4 regions of the Rhizobium zaerense genome follow, and region 1 is predicted to be linked to each of the others. Evidence: predicted binding sites of a transcription regulator. Region 1 holds the regulator's gene; each other region holds the start of a gene.

Region 1 (4,201 bases):
CTGCTCGGTCTTTCCGTCTTCATCAACTTCATCGGCCTGCCGCGCTCGGCTTCGCTGGTTGGCGGCCTGGTGCTGACGCTGATGACCCTGCCGACGATCATCATCGCCACGCGTGCGGCTCTGCGCGCCGTGCCGCCGTCGATCCGCGCCGCAGCGCTCGGCCTCGGGGCGTCGAAGATGCAGATGGTGTTCCACCATGTTCTACCGCTCGCCATGCCAGGCATCCTCACCGGCACGATCATCGGCCTGGCGCACGCGCTCGGCGAAACCGCGCCGCTGCTCCTGATTGGCATGGTCGCCTTCGTCGCCAACGCGCCGACGACACCGCTCGATCCCTCGACGGCTCTGCCCGTACAGGTCTATATGTGGGCCAACGAGGCCGAACGTGCCTTCGTTGAGCGTACTTCGGGTGCCATCATCGTCCTGCTCCTGTTCCTGATCGTCATGAACATGGGCGCCATCCTCTTGCGTCGTCGCTTCGAGCGCCGCTGGTAAACGGAGTTAAACATCATGAACATGTTGACGGAAGCTGCAGTTGAAAAGGCGCTGGATCGCAAGATGAGCAACGTCCCGTATAAGATGATCGGAAAGGAAGTCTCGGTTTACTATGGCGAGAAGCGCGCGCTTTTCGATGTGAACCTGAACGTCCGCGAAAACACCGTAACCGCCCTGATCGGCCCGTCCGGCTGCGGCAAGTCAACCTTCCTGCGGTGCCTCAACCGCATGAACGACACGATCGACGGCTGCCGCGTCACCGGCAAGATCACGCTTGATACCGACGATATCTATGATCCCGATATCGACGTCGTCGAACTTCGCGCCCGCGTCGGCATGGTCTTCCAGAAGCCGAACCCGTTCCCGAAGACGATCTACGAAAACGTCTCCTACGGCCCGCGCATCCATGGCCTTGCCAAGTCGAAGGCCGACCTCGACCAGATCGTCGAGACCAGCCTGCAGCGCGCCGGTCTCTGGAACGAAGTCAAGGACCGCGTGCATGAATCCGGCACCGGCCTGTCCGGCGGTCAGCAGCAGCGCCTCTGCATTGCCCGTGCCGTTGCCGTCAGCCCTGAGGTCATCCTCATGGACGAGCCCTGCTCGGCGCTCGACCCGATCGCCACCGCCAAGGTCGAGGAACTGATCCACGAGTTGCGCGAGAACTACACGATCGTCATCGTCACCCACTCCATGCAGCAGGCCGCGCGTGTCTCGCAGCGCACCGCCATGTTCCACCTTGGCAATCTTGTCGAGGAAAACGACACCGACAAGATGTTCACCAATCCCGACGACCCGCGCACCCAGGACTACATCATGGGTCGTTTCGGCTGATTTTGGCGACACCAAGCCTTCCCGTTATTCGAGGATAAAGCCCCATGGCATCGACACATATTTATTCTGCTTATGATGATGATCTGAAGTTCCTGTCCAGGCGGATTTCCGAAATGGGCGGTCTGGCCGAGCAGATGGTCGCCGAATCCGTCCGGGCGCTCGTCAATGGCGATACCGCGCTGGCGCAGAAGGTCATCTCCGACGACGTGATCCTCGATCACGCCGAACGCGAAATCGGCGACAAGGCGATCGTCACCATTGCCCGCCGTCAGCCGATGGCTGCGGACCTGCGCGAAATCATGGGTTCGATCCGCATCGCCGCCGATCTCGAACGCGTCGGCGACCTCGGCAAGAACACTGCCAAGCGCGTCATCGCCGTCCAAAGCACCGGCGTTCCCCGCAAGCTCGCCCGCGGCCTCGAGCATCTGTCCGAGCTGGCGCTCGTCCAGCTCAAGGAAGTGCTCGACGTCTACACCAATCGTTCCGCCGACAAGGCGAATGCGATCCGCGAACGCGACAACGAGATCGACGCGATGTACACCTCGCTGTTCCGCGAGCTCCTGACCTACATGATGGAAGATCCGCGCAACATCACCAGTTGCACGCATCTTCTCTTCTGCGCCAAGAACATCGAGCGCATCGGCGACCACGCCACCAACATCGCCGAAACGATCTTTTACATGACGACAGGCGCGCAGCCGGAAGGCGACCGTCCGAAGGACGACAGCGCCAACACCGTCGGCGCGGTCACGGAATAACCGTCCGGGCCAGGCGCCCGGACCAGTCAATTGCGTGCGCGCCCGTCCGGGCGCGCAAAGAGGTCGCAGCCAATTTCTGAGTTTGCGCAGGATGCATTGCTTAAATCACCCCCGGTTTAAGGATCATGCGCGAGGAGACCGATACGCATGATCCCGAGAGTTGCAGTTGTTGAAGACGAGGAAGCCCTCAGCGTGCTTCTTCGCTACAATCTCGAAGCGGAAGGCTTCGAGGTCGATACCATCCTTCGTGGCGACGAAGCCGAAATGCGGCTTCAGGAGCGCACGCCAGATCTTCTTATCCTCGATTGGATGCTGCCCGGGGTCTCCGGCATCGAGCTTTGCCGGCGGCTGCGCATGCGGCCGGAAACCGAGCGCCTGCCGATTATCATGCTGACGGCGCGCGGCGAAGAGAGCGAGCGTGTCCGCGGATTGTCGACGGGCGCCGACGATTATGTCGTCAAGCCCTTCTCGACTCCCGAACTCGTTGCCCGCGTCAAGGCGATGCTGCGCCGCGCCCGTCCCGAGGTGCTGTCGACGGTGCTGAAATGCGGTGACATCGAGCTCGACCGCGAAACTCATCGCGTCCATCGCAAGACCCGTGAAGTCCGCCTCGGCCCCACCGAATTCCGCCTGCTGGAATTCCTGATGTCGTCGCCGGGCCGGGTCTTCTCCCGCTCGCAGCTGTTGGATGGCGTCTGGGGCCACGATATCTATGTCGACGAGCGCACCGTCGACGTCCATGTCGGCCGCCTGCGCAAGGCGCTGAATTTCTCCAACATGCAAGACGTCATCCGCACCGTCCGCGGCGCCGGCTATTCGATGGAAGCCTGAGGGCTTTCGTTCTGGGTGAGGGGGACGTGCCCTGCGAAAGGTTGGTGGGGACGGAGAAGGTTGCGGCACAATCTCTTCTCCCCTCGGGGAGAAGGTGCCGGCAGGCGGATGAGGGGGCCACACGGCACACTCTTTCCGTGATAACCTATCCCACATGCCGAACGGCTGCGCCCCGAACACGGTCGAAACGACGCCAACGCGGTCGAAGCCCTCATGGTGTTATAAGAAAGACCGGCTTCCCCGGCCCCCCTCATCCGCCCTACGGGCACCTTCTCCCCGAGGGGAGAAGAGGGAATCGAGATGTTGCGGCATGTCCCTTCGCCCCTTTGAGAACCGGAGGAAGGGTCGAGACCCATGGCGCGACCCTGGTTGGTGGCGGCAGCCGGATAAGGGCAAGTCGGCGTTCTCAACGAACTGAACGCCCGACAGCTTCCATCCAATTACAAAAAAACGGGCCACTTGGCCCGTTTCGTCATTCTAGCAATGATCACCCGCTCAGCTGGCCCGGGCTGCCGCCCGGCGGCGTTCGTTGACCGGCTGGTAGGCAAGCTTCTGGTGATAGCCGCAATAAGGCGAATTGTCGGGGGATTCGCAGCCGCAGAAATGGAAGTCGTCCTTCAGCGGATCGCCGACCGGCCACTTGCAGGTGCGTTCGGTCAGCTCCGTCAGGCCGAGGCGTCGCGAAATCGGCACGACCACATTGCCTCTCGGCACGTATTCCATTTCCTCGATCGTTTCGATCTCGATCTCTTCCTTCAGCATGGTCGCGCCCTGCTGGCGGGTAACGGTGCGGGTGGTGACCCGTGAGGCGTAGTTCGGCGCGCGCGGCGCCGAGGTATTGCGCTTCGGCGTTCGCGCCGCGGTGTTGGTGCCGCCGGCCTTGGCACGGCCGGGAAGGCACAGCCGGTGCACTTTGCCGATGACCGCGTTTCTGCTGACCCCGCCAAGCTGCGCAGCGATCTGGCTGGCGCTCAGTCCTTCGGCCCAAAGTTTCTTGAGTTTCTCGACCCGCTCGTCTGTCCAGTTCATGCCCTGTCTCCACCTTCTGCGTTGGTGATGGCAGAATCCCTCACCGTTGTCCCGGGAGCTCCGAAACAAGAAACGCTTGATCAATTTTGGTGACTAGTTCCGCCGCATGCAGTCTAGTAATTGATCTTTAACCTAGTGTGAGCCTGACTCCGTGACAAGAGTCGCATGAATCCGGATGAATCGAATTCGTAGTTTTCCCCAACTTGCTGCCCCTGCGTGTCATTTCTGCAATAATGCCTGTTGATGACTGGAAATGC
Region 2 (4,201 bases), 790 kb from region 1:
CATCCTGAAATACGTGACCCGCGAGCTCTACGAACGCAAGTACGCCGATGTCTTCAAGGGCGACGTCAACTGGCAGGCCGTTCAGATCCCGCCGGGCCAGACCTATGCCTGGGACGACGATTCGACCTATGTGCAGAACCCGCCCTACTTCGTTGGGATGGGCAAGAAGGGCACCGGCGTTTCCGACATCAAGGGCGCCCGGGTTCTCGGCCTGTTCGGCGACAAGATCACCACCGACCACATCTCGCCGGCCGGTTCGATCAAGGCGGCATCGCCAGCCGGCGCCTACCTTATCGATCACGACGTCGCCGTTGCCGACTTCAACCAGTACGGCACGCGCCGCGGCAACCATGAAGTGATGATGCGCGGCACCTTCGCCAATATCCGCATCCGCAACCACATGCTTGGCCCAAACGGCAAGGAAGGCGGCTACACCATCCATTACCCGTCGAAGGAAGAGACCTCGATCTACGACGCCGCGATGCAGTACAAGCAGGAAGGCGTACCGCTCGTCATCTTCGCCGGTGTCGAATACGGCAACGGCTCTTCGCGCGACTGGGCTGCCAAGGGCACCAACCTGCTCGGCGTCAAGGCGGTGATCGCCCAGTCCTTCGAGCGCATCCATCGCTCGAACCTCGTCGGCATGGGTATCATTCCATTCGTCTTCGAAGAGGGCACGACCTGGCAGAGCCTCGGCCTCAAGGGCGATGAACTCGTCACCATCGAAGGCCTGGAAAAGATCAAGCCGCGCGAGAAGAAGATCGCCAGGATCACCTATGGCGACGGCACCGTGAAGGAGGTTCCGCTGCTGTCGCGTGTCGATACGCTCGACGAGGTGATCTACCTCAACAATGGCGGCATCCTGCAGACGGTTCTGCGCGATCTCGCAGCCTGATTTTTAAGAAACTCGCATGATAATGGCCGCCGGAGAGCAGTTTCCGGCGGCTTTTCTTTGATGCGACGACAGTATTTGGACGGGCTCACGATGATTTGTTTTACGCAGGTTCCGGCCGGGCTACGTCTCACCCGTTCGTGACTTTCGGTTTGGACCCTGAGGGATTATTCGTACGTTCATATGTCAGGGCCTCCGGTACAAACATGCCGTCGGCGCTGAAAAAGAGGTGCAGGTGAATGTCCCCGCGTTTTTTGATTCCGCTGATTGCCGGCGTTGTTCTCTCAGGCCCGCTGCAGGCCGAAGACGGCACGCCGAAAGGTGTCGTCGAACTCTTCACGTCGCAGGGCTGTTCCTCCTGTCCTCCCGCTGATGCCGCGTTTCGCAAGCTGGTGAACCAGGGCGATGTCATCGCGCTCGCCTATCACGTCGATTACTGGAATTATCTCGGCTGGGCCGATACGCTGAGCTCCAAGGAAAATACCGAGCGGCAGTACGGCTATGCCAGGACGATGGGCCGCAGCAACGTCTATACGCCGCAGGCCATCGTCAACGGACGCGGCCATCTGGCCGGCGCCGATCTGAATGGCATCAACGGCAAGATCGACACCTTTAGCAGCGAAGGCAATGGGCTGACTATTCCCATCAGTGCCGCGATGCGCGGCGACGAGTTGGAGATCAAGATCGGCGCCGGACAGGGCAAAGCCAATGTCGTGATGGTCTATTTCGATAAGGAAAAGACGATCGATGTCGAAAAGGGCGAGAACAGCGGCAAAAAGATTTCTTATCTGCACAGCGTCACCAATGTCGAAACCGTCGGCATGTGGGACGGCAAGGCGACCAATCTGACGCTGCCGGCCAGCGTCCTGCAGCGACCGCAACTCGAGGGCTGCGCCATCCTGCTGCAATCGGCGACCGCAGACGGCGATCCGGCTGCGATCCTTGGCGCGACCGTAGTGATGGCTGGTAAAAATATCTGAGATTCCATCCGCTTTCGGATGAAGTGCCGGGGCGGCCCGGCCGAGCGTATTCGGGGCTGGGGTTAAGGTCGATACGCTCCGCCGGGCCTTTTGGCGCGCTGGCGCCAAACTGGAATTCATAAATCTCCTGCAAATGAGGCGCTGTTTTGACTGAAATGCGGCGCTGCGGAGAAAGCGTGGTGCCCGCCAGCGCCCTTGCGACAGAGACGCGCGGCGCTGCACTGCGGCGGAATGTGACGGCCGGCACTCTTGCAATTTGCGGCGGCTCGGGCAAACTGTCACCCTCCTGTCACAAGCGGAGGCCTCGGGAGACTGATGACAGATCAGCCGGATTTGCGACACGGCGAGAGCCGCTCCGTCGACAATAGTTCCTCAGTCGTCGTCGATCTCAGGGAATACAAACAAAGCAAAGACCTGCTTCCGGTGACCTTCCACCGGCGCGAACTGGACGCGATCCTCTGGATCTACGGCCGCATGGTCGGTGACGGTGAGTGGCGCGACTACGCCATCGATCACCTGAAGGACAGGGCGGTCTTTTCCGTTTTCAAGCGCTCCGGCGAAATGCCGCTCTTCCGCATCGAGAAAAACCCGAAGCTTGCCGCCAAGCAGGGCGCCTATTCCGTGATCAGCGTCAACGGCACCATCCTGAAGCGCGGTCACGAGCTGAACCAGGTGCTGAAGGTCTTCGACAAGACCCTGAAGCTCGTCGACAAATAAGCGATATCAGCTGTTAAACAGCGTGCCGGGATAGGTCGACGGGTCCGGATCGGTGATCATGCCTTCGCCGAGCGCGCGCTGCATGAACATCGTGTCCAGCCAGCGGCCATGCTTATAGCCGGTGCCCTTCATCAGACCGACCTCCTCAAAGCCGGCTGCGCGATGAAGCGCGATCGATGCGGGGCTGGCGCCGCCGATGACGGCGGCCATCTGACGAAAACCGAGTCCGGTGCAGCGGTCGATCAGGGCGGCGAGCAACGCCTTGCCGATGCCCCGACCGCGGACCTCAGGCGCGAGATAGATCGAATCCTCGACCAGCCAGCGATAGGCGGGACGCGTGCGAAACGCCGAGGCATAGGCGTAGCCGAGCAGGACACCGCCCGCATCGACGGCGGCGATATAGGGATATTGCTGGCTGACGATGGCCGCAAAACGTTGCGCCAGCTCGGCCTCGGACGGCGGCACGATCTCATAGCTTGCGACGCCGTTCAGGACCGATTCGCGATAGATTTCGGCAATGGCGGGAATATCGGCTTGCGTGGCATCGCGCAGGAGGAAGGACATTTTGGCGGTAGATCCATTGGGGAGGATATCTCTTCCTAAAACCATCCCGCGAAAGCCTGCGCAACAAAAAAGGCGGCCGAAGCCGCCTTTTCGATCTCAGTCTGCCCTGCTTATTTACGGTTGCCCATGAACTGCAGCAGGAACATGAAGAGGTTGATGAAGTCGAGATAGAGCGTCAGCGCGCCCATGATCGCCTTGCGGCCGGCGACGGCGACGTCATCGGCTTCCAGGTACAATTCCTTGATCCGTTGCGTATCATAGGCGGTGAGGCCTGCGAAGATCAGCACGCCGAGTACCGAGATCGCGAACTGCACGGCGGATGACGCCAGGAAGATGTTGACCAGCGAAGCGATGATCAGGCCGAACAGACCCATGATCAGGAACGAGCCCATCGCCGACAGGTTACGCTTCGTCGTGTAGCCGTAAAGCGACAGCGCGCCGAAAGAGGCGGCGGTGACGAAGAAGGTCTGCACGACGCTCTGGCCCGTATAGATCAGGAAGATCGACGAGAGCGACAGGCCGACGAGCGCGGCATAGACCGCAAAGGTCGTCTGGGCGGCGGCCACCGTCATCGTATTGATCCGGAAGCTCAGGAAGAACACCAGAGCCAGCGGCGCCAGAATGACCACCCACTTCAGCGGGCTCACATAGATCGCCTGACCGAAAGCGGTCAGTTCGCCATTGGCGAAGGCGAGTTGGAACGACAGATATGCGGCCACACCGGTGATCGCCAGGCCCAGCGCCATCAGGTTGTAGACCTTGAGCATATAAGCGCGCAGGCCTTGATCAATCATCTCGCCGGTCTGAACGCGGCTTTGATAGTTACGAAGATCAGCCATAGTTTCCTCTTACAAGCTCCGATGGAAATACGGTGTCGGGGTTTTCGACCCGGGCGCCGCTGCGGAGCTCCAGCATGCCTGCGAACAATATGAGGCTTTCGCCCATTGCAAACAAGAGGCTTGCAAAGCCTCGGCCGGTTAAATCGCCGTAAGGTGAAGGGTTTGAGTGCCGCTGACTGGTCAAAGCTCGCGCAAAACGGGGGCCGCCT
Region 3 (4,201 bases), 390 kb from region 1:
GCGAACGATGAACGCGGACGAGATCGGCGCGCAGCCCCGTCGCGATCCGTCCGCGATCATCGAGGCTGACGGTGCGGGCGGGCGTCGACGTCACCATGGCGATCGCCTTCGGCAGGCTGATGCTCTTCACCTCATCGGCGAGGATGAACGGCGCATGCAGCAGGCTGAGCGGCACGTAGTCGGAGGAAAGCACGTCGAGCACGCCCATCTCGGCAAGGTCGCGGGCGGCGATGTTGCCGGAATGGGATTTGCCGCGCACGATGTTCGGCGCGCCCATCAGTACGCTCATGCCATGTCCGTGCGACGCCCGGGCGGCATCGAAGCTGGTCGGGAATTCGGCCAGGCGCACGCCGTTGTCGATCGCCTCGTCGACATGCGAGAGCGTCGCATCGTCATGGCTTGCCACGGTAATGCCGCGCTCGGCGCAGACCTTGGCGATGGCGTTGCGGTGCGGCGTCGAATTGCGCGCCGATTCTGCCTGGCGCTTGGCGACGAAATGGGCGAAGGCCTCGTCGCTCAGGCCCCGCTTCTTCTGGTAGTAGAAGATATATTGATCCATCGTCTGAAACTGACGCTGGCCGGGCGCATGATCCATCAGCGAGACGAGCCGCACATGCCGGTCGTTTTCGAAATCGGCGAAATGTTCGAGGACATTGTCGGCCGAGACCTCGCAGCGCAAATGGATGAGGTGCTCGGCACGCAGCCTGCCTTCCGTCTCCGCCGACTGGATGGCGTCGGCCATCTCGCGCATCTCGCCATGTTCGAAGCCACCGTCCTCGTCCGCACCCATGCGCAGGCAGTCGAACACCGTGGTAATGCCTGAGGTGACGATCTGGGCGTCATGCGCCTGGATGGCCGCTATCTTGTTCCAGCGAATGCCGGGGCGCGGCTGATAGTGGCCTTCGAGATGATCGGTGTGCAGCTCGACGAGACCGGGAATGACGTAGTCGCCTTCGAAATCTTCGCCGGCTACCGAGTTGCCCCCGGAGATGTCGGCGATCTTCCCGTCGCGGATGAGGATCGAGCCCGAGAGGATGTCGTCCTCGAGAACGATGCGGGCGTTGGAAAACACGGTCTCTTTGCTCATGGCGTCAGGTCTTTCAGCTTTTGGCGCCGGCAAGCGGCAGCCAGGAATGAATTTTGAACGGGGCACCGCGCGTCTCTTCGATGAAGACGGCAAGGCCGGAAATCGAAAGCGGCCGGCCGGTGAAACCGGCAAAACGCTCGGTCAGAATCGCTTTCATCACCTCGGCGCGTGTCTCGGGCACCTGGCCGGTCAGCGTCATGTGAAAGCCGAAATCCTCCATGACGTAAGGATAACCCCAGCGCTGCAGATGGGCACGCTGGCTGTCGCTGAGCTTCTCCGGACTGCGCCGCGCCATATCGGCCTCGGAAAGCGCTGCGCGAAACGGTTCGAACGACCTTACCACCTTCGCGGCGAAATCCTGAAGAGGTTGATGAACAGAACCGGGAACGAGAGCAAAAAAACGGCCGAGCTGGCCGAGCACGAGTTCAGGAATCTCGAAGGCTTGCGTGCGCTTAGCAAAATCCTCGGCGACGGTCATGAGATCCTTCTCGGTGACCGAAGAGGCGAGCGAAAAGGGCGCCTTGATCGTGGCGTGAAAGCCGTAGCGGCGCGGGTCGGCGGTCAGCTCGAATTGCTCTGCCGCACTCAGTTGCTCATATTCCGGTGCCGGATAAGTCTCGCCGGTGAAAGCATTGCGACCGAGCCAGAGCGAGGCCGCGCCGGTCAGGGGATCATCCTTCGGCGGCGAGAAATAGAGAGCGTAGCGCAAGGCTTTTATCCTGGAGATCGTCCAAACGGGGAGGGCACTGTGCAGTGATTTGACGGCGAACCGCAAGCAGGCTCCCGGCTAAAAGATTTCCGTGACAGAATGATGATAGCGGCAGCGCCGCCACTGCTTTGACGGACGGATCAGTGGGCTTTCGTGCCCATCAGCCGGTGGCGCAACGCATTTGAGGCGGTGTCGAAAATGAAGACGACGATCAGGATCAGAATGACCATGTAGGCGACGTTTTCCCAATTGGCGTTGGTGCGCATCGCCTCCCACAGCTTGAGGCCGATTCCCCCGGCGCCGACGGCGCCGATGATGGTCGCGCCGCGCACGTTCGATTCCCATTGGTAGAGCGTCTGGCTGACGAAGACGGGAACGATCTGCGGCATAATGCCGTAACGATGAACGAGCACGGTCTGCGCGCCTGTTGATTTGACGCCTTCCCGCGGCTTGTTGTCGATATTCTCGAGGCCTTCGGAATAGAGCTTGCCGAGCGTGCCGGTCTCGGTGAGGAAGATCGCGCCGCTGCCGGCAAGCGGTCCGGGCCCGAAGGCGCGCGTCAGGAACAGCGCCCAGATCAGCATGTCGACCGAGCGCAGGAAATCGAAGAAGCGCTTCAGGACCTGGTTCAGCAGGCGGTTCGGCGTAATGTTGCGGGCTGCCAGGAAGGCCAGCGGAAAGGCGGTAAGCGCGCCGAGCAGCGTGCCGAGGAAAGCCATGACGATCGTCTGGAAAAGCTTGGTCCAGACGTCACCGTGCTGCCATTCGCTGTTGTTCCAGATGTCGTCGAAGGCGAGCGACAGATTGGATTGGTCGGGTTTGATGCGGGGGCCGGAGACGATGAGGCTGACGACCTCGCCGACCGGCTTGTCGAAGAAGGATGATTGCGTGTCGAAGATGAAATTTGCCCAGCCGATGAAACGTTTGCGGATCTTCACCCGGTCGACGGAGATGCTGACATTGCCGGCAAAGCCGAGATCGGCCAGCACGTTGTCGTCATAGACCGTTATCCAGCCGGGCACCGGCCCGACGACCTCGGGCGCACCGCTCGAAACGTCCACCGGGACGCTGACGCCATGCGCGGTGACGATTGTCTCGCTCTTCGAGACGGTGACGGTGCGGCTGGTGCCGCTGATCGAAACGGTGATGCTGCCGTCGGGGTTGTTGACCAGCCAGTCCGGATGCGGATTGTCGCCGAGCGGCGAGAAACGCGGATAACGAATGTCGATCGAGCCGTCGTCCCCAATGCGGAATTCCGGCTGGACGTCGTAGCTCACCCATTGGCTGAGATAGATGCCGACGCGCTCCCAATGGGCCTCGGCGAAGAGCTTGGGCAGGTCGAAGAACCAGACGGCATAGAGGCTGTAGAGCAGCGTTGCGATGAGGATCATCAGCCCGCCGAAACGCTGGCGGAGCGATCGGTGGAAATATTCGGGGTAGCGGGTTTCTATCTCGTGCATGCGGTTTGCGTCGATCACCGTCATGGCGGCCTCAATGTTGCAGGAGGAAGGCGTGTTCACCGACAAGACGGCGGCGCAGCCATGCGGAGAACTGGTCGACGGCGACGATCGTCACGAACAGCAGCAGAACGAGCGCCATGGTCTTGGCGCCGAAACCGCGCGAGATCGAAAGCTTCAGCTCCTCGCCGATGCCACCGCCGCCGACGGCGCCGATGATGGTCGAGGCACGCACATTGACCTCGAGGCGCAGCAGCGCATAGGAGGTGAAATTCGGCAGCACTTGCGGCAGGGCGGCAAAGCGCACGCGTTCCCACCAGTTGGCGCCGACGGCCTTCATGCCCTCGTGAGGCTTCATGTCGATATTTTCGGCCACTTCGTAGAAGAGTTTGCCGAGCGCGCCGATCGTGTGCAGGGTGATGGCGATGATGGCGGCGACCGGCCCGATCGACAGGATCGCCGAAAACAGCCCGGCAATGACGATTTCAGGGAAGGCGCGCAGGAACTCCATCAGCCGCTTGGTGAAGATGCGCAACGGCCATGAATTCGTCAGGTTGCGCGCGGCAAAGAAGCTCAAGGGAACGGCAATGACGAAGGCGATGATCGTCGAGATCAGCGCCACGTTGATGGTGACGATCATCAGCTCGAAATATTCGGGAATGTAGAAGGCGCCCCAGACATAGACGCGGCCTTTGTCGAAATTGAATTCCTCGCCGCCCTTGTCGTTGACGCTCGCTATGTCGAACAGCGCGCGCCAGACATCGTGCCAATCCTTGGGGATGAGCCAGCTCAGGAAGTCGAAGAGATGCGGCAGGCGGTCGAAGAAATGGCCGGCATTGCTCTCGTCGGCGAAGCGGACGGAGCTAACGAAAGCCGCAATCAGGATAACCAGGCCGAGAACGGTGTAGAAGCGGCGCTTGGCGACCATCCGCTCCCAGGCGGTGCCGA
Region 4 (4,201 bases), 1.3 Mb from region 1:
TCCAAGACCAAGCTGTCCAAGGAAGCCCGTGAAAAGGCCGATGCGGAGCTGAAGAAGCTGCGCCAGATGAGCCCAATGTCGGCGGAAGCCACCGTCGTGCGCAATTATCTGGACTGGCTGCTCGGCATTCCCTGGGGCAAGAAGTCGAAGATCAAGGCCGATCTCAACAATGCCGAGAAGATCCTCGAAGCCGATCACTTCGGTCTCGATAAGGTCAAGGAGCGCATCGTCGAATATCTGGCCGTGCAGGCCCGTGCCACCAAGATCAAGGGCCCGATCCTCTGCCTCGTCGGTCCTCCGGGTGTCGGCAAGACTTCGCTTGCCCAGTCGATTGCCAAGGCGACCGGCCGTGAGTATGTCCGCATGGCACTTGGCGGCGTTCGTGACGAAGCCGAAATCCGCGGTCACCGCCGCACCTATATCGGCTCGATGCCCGGCAAGGTCATCCAGTCGATGAAGAAGGCGAAGAAGTCCAACCCGCTCTTCCTGCTCGACGAGATCGACAAGCTCGGCCAGGACTATCGCGGCGATCCGTCCTCGGCCCTGCTCGAAGTGCTCGATCCGGCACAGAACATGACCTTCATGGACCACTATCTGGAAGTCGAATACGACCTGTCGGATGTGATGTTCATCACGACGGCGAATACGCTGAATATTCCAGCGCCCCTGATGGACCGCATGGAGATCATCCGTATCGCCGGCTACACCGAGGATGAAAAGCGCGAAATCGCCAAGCGGCACCTGCTGCCGAAGGCCATCAAGGAACATGCGTTGCAGCCGGAAGAATTCTCGGTCAGCGACGACGCCCTGATGGCGATCAGCCAGCAGTACACCCGCGAAGCCGGCGTCCGCAACTTCGAACGCGAACTGATGAAGCTCGCCCGCAAGGCGGTCACCGAAATCATCAAGGGCAAGGCGAAGTCCGTTCATGTGACGGCCGCCAACATCTCCGACTATCTCGGCGTCCCGCGCTTCCGCCATGGCGAAGCCGAGGGCGAGGATCAGGTCGGCGTCGTGACCGGTCTTGCCTGGACGGAAGTCGGTGGCGAACTGCTGACCATCGAAGGCGTGATGATGCCGGGCAAGGGCCGCATGACGGTCACTGGCAATTTGAAGGAAGTCATGAAGGAATCGATCTCGGCAGCGGCCTCCTATGTCCGCTCGCGCGCTGTCGATTTCGGCATCGAGCCGCCGCGCTTCGACAAGAGCGACATCCACGTGCACGTGCCGGAAGGCGCGACGCCGAAGGATGGCCCCTCGGCCGGCGTCGCCATGGCAACCGCGATCGTCTCAATCATGACCGGCATTCCGGTGGACAGGCATGTGGCCATGACTGGTGAAATCACCCTTCGTGGCCGTGTGCTGCCGATCGGTGGTCTCAAGGAAAAGCTGCTCGCAGCGCTTCGCGGCGGCATCAAGAAGGTGCTGATTCCGGAGGAAAACGCCAAGGACCTGGCGGAGATTCCTGATAACGTGAAGAACAACATGGAGATCATCCCGGTATCCCGCATGGGCGAGGTGATCAAGCATGCGCTGATCCGGCGGCCGGAGCCGATCGAATGGGATGGTACGGTGGAAACGCCGGTCATCGCAACGGTCGAAGGCCTCGATGAGACAGGCGCAACCATAGCGCATTGAGTGGCCTTTGCCACATTTATGCCCCATTGGGACAAAACACGGAAAAAGGCTGGCGGAAACGCCAGCCTTTTTTGTGAAAACGTCATGTAGACGCTTGCTTTTCCTTGATTTGCAGGGCTTTTGGGTTTTCGGCGGGCCTGATGAAACCTATTCTGCGCCTAGCTTACTTTTGAGTCGTTTCATACCATTTAGAAAGGGGTGGAAACATGAACAAGAATGAACTCGTGTCCGCAGTAGCCGAAAAGGCAGGACTGACGAAGTCTGACGCGGCTTCCGCTGTTGACGCGGTTTTCGACGTTGTCCAGGCTGAGCTCAAGAACAAGGGCGACATCCGCCTCGCGGGTTTCGGCAGCTTCACCGTTTCTCATCGTGCCGCAACGAAGGGCCGTAATCCGTCAACGGGCGCTGAAGTCGACATTCCGGCTCGCAACGTGCCGAAATTCACGCCCGGCAAGGGCCTGAAGGACGCCGTCAACGGCTGATCTGAGATTATCCACCAGTCGGAAACGAGACCGGCTGTGCAGGATTTGAGAGGGGTTCGGCTTTGCCGGACCCCTTTTGCTTGGCGGTCGGTGCGAAGCGAGCGGACAATCGCCTGACGTGATCAGGTGCAAAATGCCGCATCTGTCATGCCTGTGTCATGCCGCTCCCCCAGAAAACCTATGTTTCGAATGTTCGATACATGGGGGATTTCATGACAATTTCATCGCGCAAGGCAGCGCTTGCTGCCGTGCTTCTCGCATCCGTTGCTTTTCCGGCCGCGGCCGAACCGGTTTTCAACCGCATCGCCTCCTTTCCGGTTGCGGCGAACCTGCCGGCCGACAAGGACAAGCTGTCGGCGAGCTCCGCAGAAATCATCACCGCGACCGACGACGGCAACACGCTGATCTATAGCGACAGCCCGCTCGGCGCGATCGGCTTCATCGACATTACCGACGCCAAGGCACCGAAGGCCGGCGGCGCGGTGATGATGGACGGCGAGCCGACATCGGTCACCTCCAGCGCCGGCAAGGCGCTCGTTGCTGTCAACACCTCCGAAAGCAAGGCGAAGCCCTCGGGCCGTCTCGCGATCGTCGACGTGGCGACCAAGAAGATCGAGAGCACCTGCGATCTCGGCGGCCAGCCGGATTCGATCGCCCTCAACAAGGACAAGACGCTCGGCGCCATCGCAATCGAAAACGAGCGCGACGAAGACGTCAATGACGGCAAGATCCCGCAAATGCCGGCCGGCGACCTCGTCGTCTTCCAGGTCAAGAACGGCACCGTCGACTGCGGTACCATCAAGCACGTGGCGCTGACCGGGCTTACCGGCGTCGCCCCTGAAGATCCGGAGCCGGAATTTGTCGCCTTCAACGGCCTGAACGAAATTGCCCTGACGCTGCAGGAGAACAATGAGATCGTCATCATCGACGCCAACACGGCTGACGTGAAGACGCATTTTTCCGCCGGCAGCGTCGATCTCTCCGGTATCGACACCAAGCGTGACGGCGCCCTGAAATTCTCGGGCGAAGCCAAGGGCGTGCTGCGCGAGCCCGACGCCGTGAAGTGGCTGGACGACAACCGCCTTGTCGTCGCCAATGAAGGCGACTACCAGGGCGGCTCGCGCGGCTTCACCATCTTCGACAAGACGGGCAAGCTTCTCTACGAATCAGGCGCATCTTTCGAACGCGCCGTTGCCCATATCGGCCACTATCCGGAAAGCCGTTCGGGATCGAAGGGTGTCGAGCCCGAAGGCCTTGAAGCCGCCAAGTTCGGCGATGATCAGTATTTCTTTCTGCTCGCCGAGCGTGCCTCGGTCGTCGGCGTCTACAAAGATACCGGCGCCGGTCCCGAGCTCGTCCAGTTGCTGCCGTCGGGCATTTCGCCGGAAGGCGCGATCGCCATTCCCGCGCGTAATCTTCTTGCGACTGCCAACGAACTCGACCTCGGCAAGGACGGCGGCGCGCGTTCGCATGTGATGATCTACGAGCGCTCGGAAGGCGAGAAGGCCTATCCGCAGATCGTCTCTGCCGAAAAGGACGGCAATCCGATCGGCTTCGCAGCCCTTTCGGGTCTCGCCGCCGTTCCGGGCGAGCCGGGCATGCTCTACGCGGTAAGCGACAGCGTTCTGGGCTCGCAGCCGACGATCTACACGATCGACGCCAGCAAGAAGCCGGCCGTCATCACCGACGCCCTCGTCGTCAAGCGTGACGGTGCCCCAGCCCAGAAGCTCGACATCGAAGGCATCGCGGCTGCCGCCGATGGCTCCTTCTGGCTCGCCTCGGAAGGCTACAGCGAGCGTCTCGTTCCGCACGCGCTCTACAACGTCAATGCCAAGGGTGGCATCAAGGCCGAGATCGCCCTGCCGAAGGAGCTCGTCGCCAACGAAATCCGCTACGGCTTCGAAGGCGTGACCATTATCGGCACCGGCGACGACACCACGCTCTGGATGGCGGTCCAGCGCGAGTGGAGCGACGATGAGAAGGGCTTCGTCAAGCTCGTCTCCTACAATCCGAAGAAGAAGGAATGGGGTGCCGTTCGCTATCCGCTCGACAAGACGGAAAGCGGCTGGGTCGGCCTGTCG

The links. Region 1 encodes PhoB, which activates phosphate uptake and scavenging genes when phosphate is short. Its sites were predicted from a motif close to TGTCATNNANCTGTCAT; they were not measured.
Region 2: the regulator PhoB is predicted to act here: its motif matches at 2,149-2,165, upstream of ACS4RR_RS03595 (DUF2794 domain-containing protein).
Region 3: the regulator PhoB is predicted to act here: its motif matches at 1,888-1,904, upstream of ACS4RR_RS01765 (DUF1045 domain-containing protein).
Region 4: the regulator PhoB is predicted to act here: its motif matches at 2,264-2,280, upstream of ACS4RR_RS17315 (esterase-like activity of phytase family protein).

Annotation. Positions count from the first base shown of each region.
Region 1 covers NZ_CM132690.1:4,882,771-4,886,971, reverse strand. The annotation lists gene pstA (phosphate ABC transporter permease PstA) at 1-495, shown strand, start outside; gene pstB (phosphate ABC transporter ATP-binding protein PstB) at 511-1,326, shown strand; gene phoU (phosphate signaling complex protein PhoU) at 1,371-2,084, shown strand; gene phoB (phosphate regulon transcriptional regulator PhoB) at 2,232-2,915, shown strand; gene ACS4RR_RS24125 (GcrA family cell cycle regulator) at 3,411-3,944, opposite strand.
Region 2 covers NZ_CM132690.1:742,193-746,393, forward strand. The annotation lists gene acnA (aconitate hydratase AcnA) at 1-895, shown strand, start outside; gene ACS4RR_RS03590 (DUF1223 domain-containing protein) at 1,132-1,872, shown strand; gene ACS4RR_RS03595 (DUF2794 domain-containing protein) at 2,188-2,589, shown strand; gene ACS4RR_RS03600 (GNAT family N-acetyltransferase) at 2,596-3,153, opposite strand; gene ACS4RR_RS03605 (Bax inhibitor-1/YccA family protein) at 3,264-3,992, opposite strand; gene ACS4RR_RS03610 (ABC transporter permease) at 4,173-4,201, opposite strand, start outside.
Region 3 covers NZ_CM132690.1:336,404-340,604, reverse strand. The annotation lists gene ACS4RR_RS01770 (alpha-D-ribose 1-methylphosphonate 5-triphosphate diphosphatase) at 1-1,087, opposite strand, end outside; gene ACS4RR_RS01765 (DUF1045 domain-containing protein) at 1,101-1,796, opposite strand; gene phnE (phosphonate ABC transporter, permease protein PhnE) at 1,937-3,280, opposite strand; gene phnE (phosphonate ABC transporter, permease protein PhnE) at 3,288-4,201, opposite strand, start outside.
Region 4 covers NZ_CM132690.1:3,542,726-3,546,926, reverse strand. The annotation lists gene lon (endopeptidase La) at 1-1,638, shown strand, start outside; gene hupB (DNA-binding protein HupB) at 1,845-2,120, shown strand; gene ACS4RR_RS17315 (esterase-like activity of phytase family protein) at 2,333-4,201, shown strand, end outside.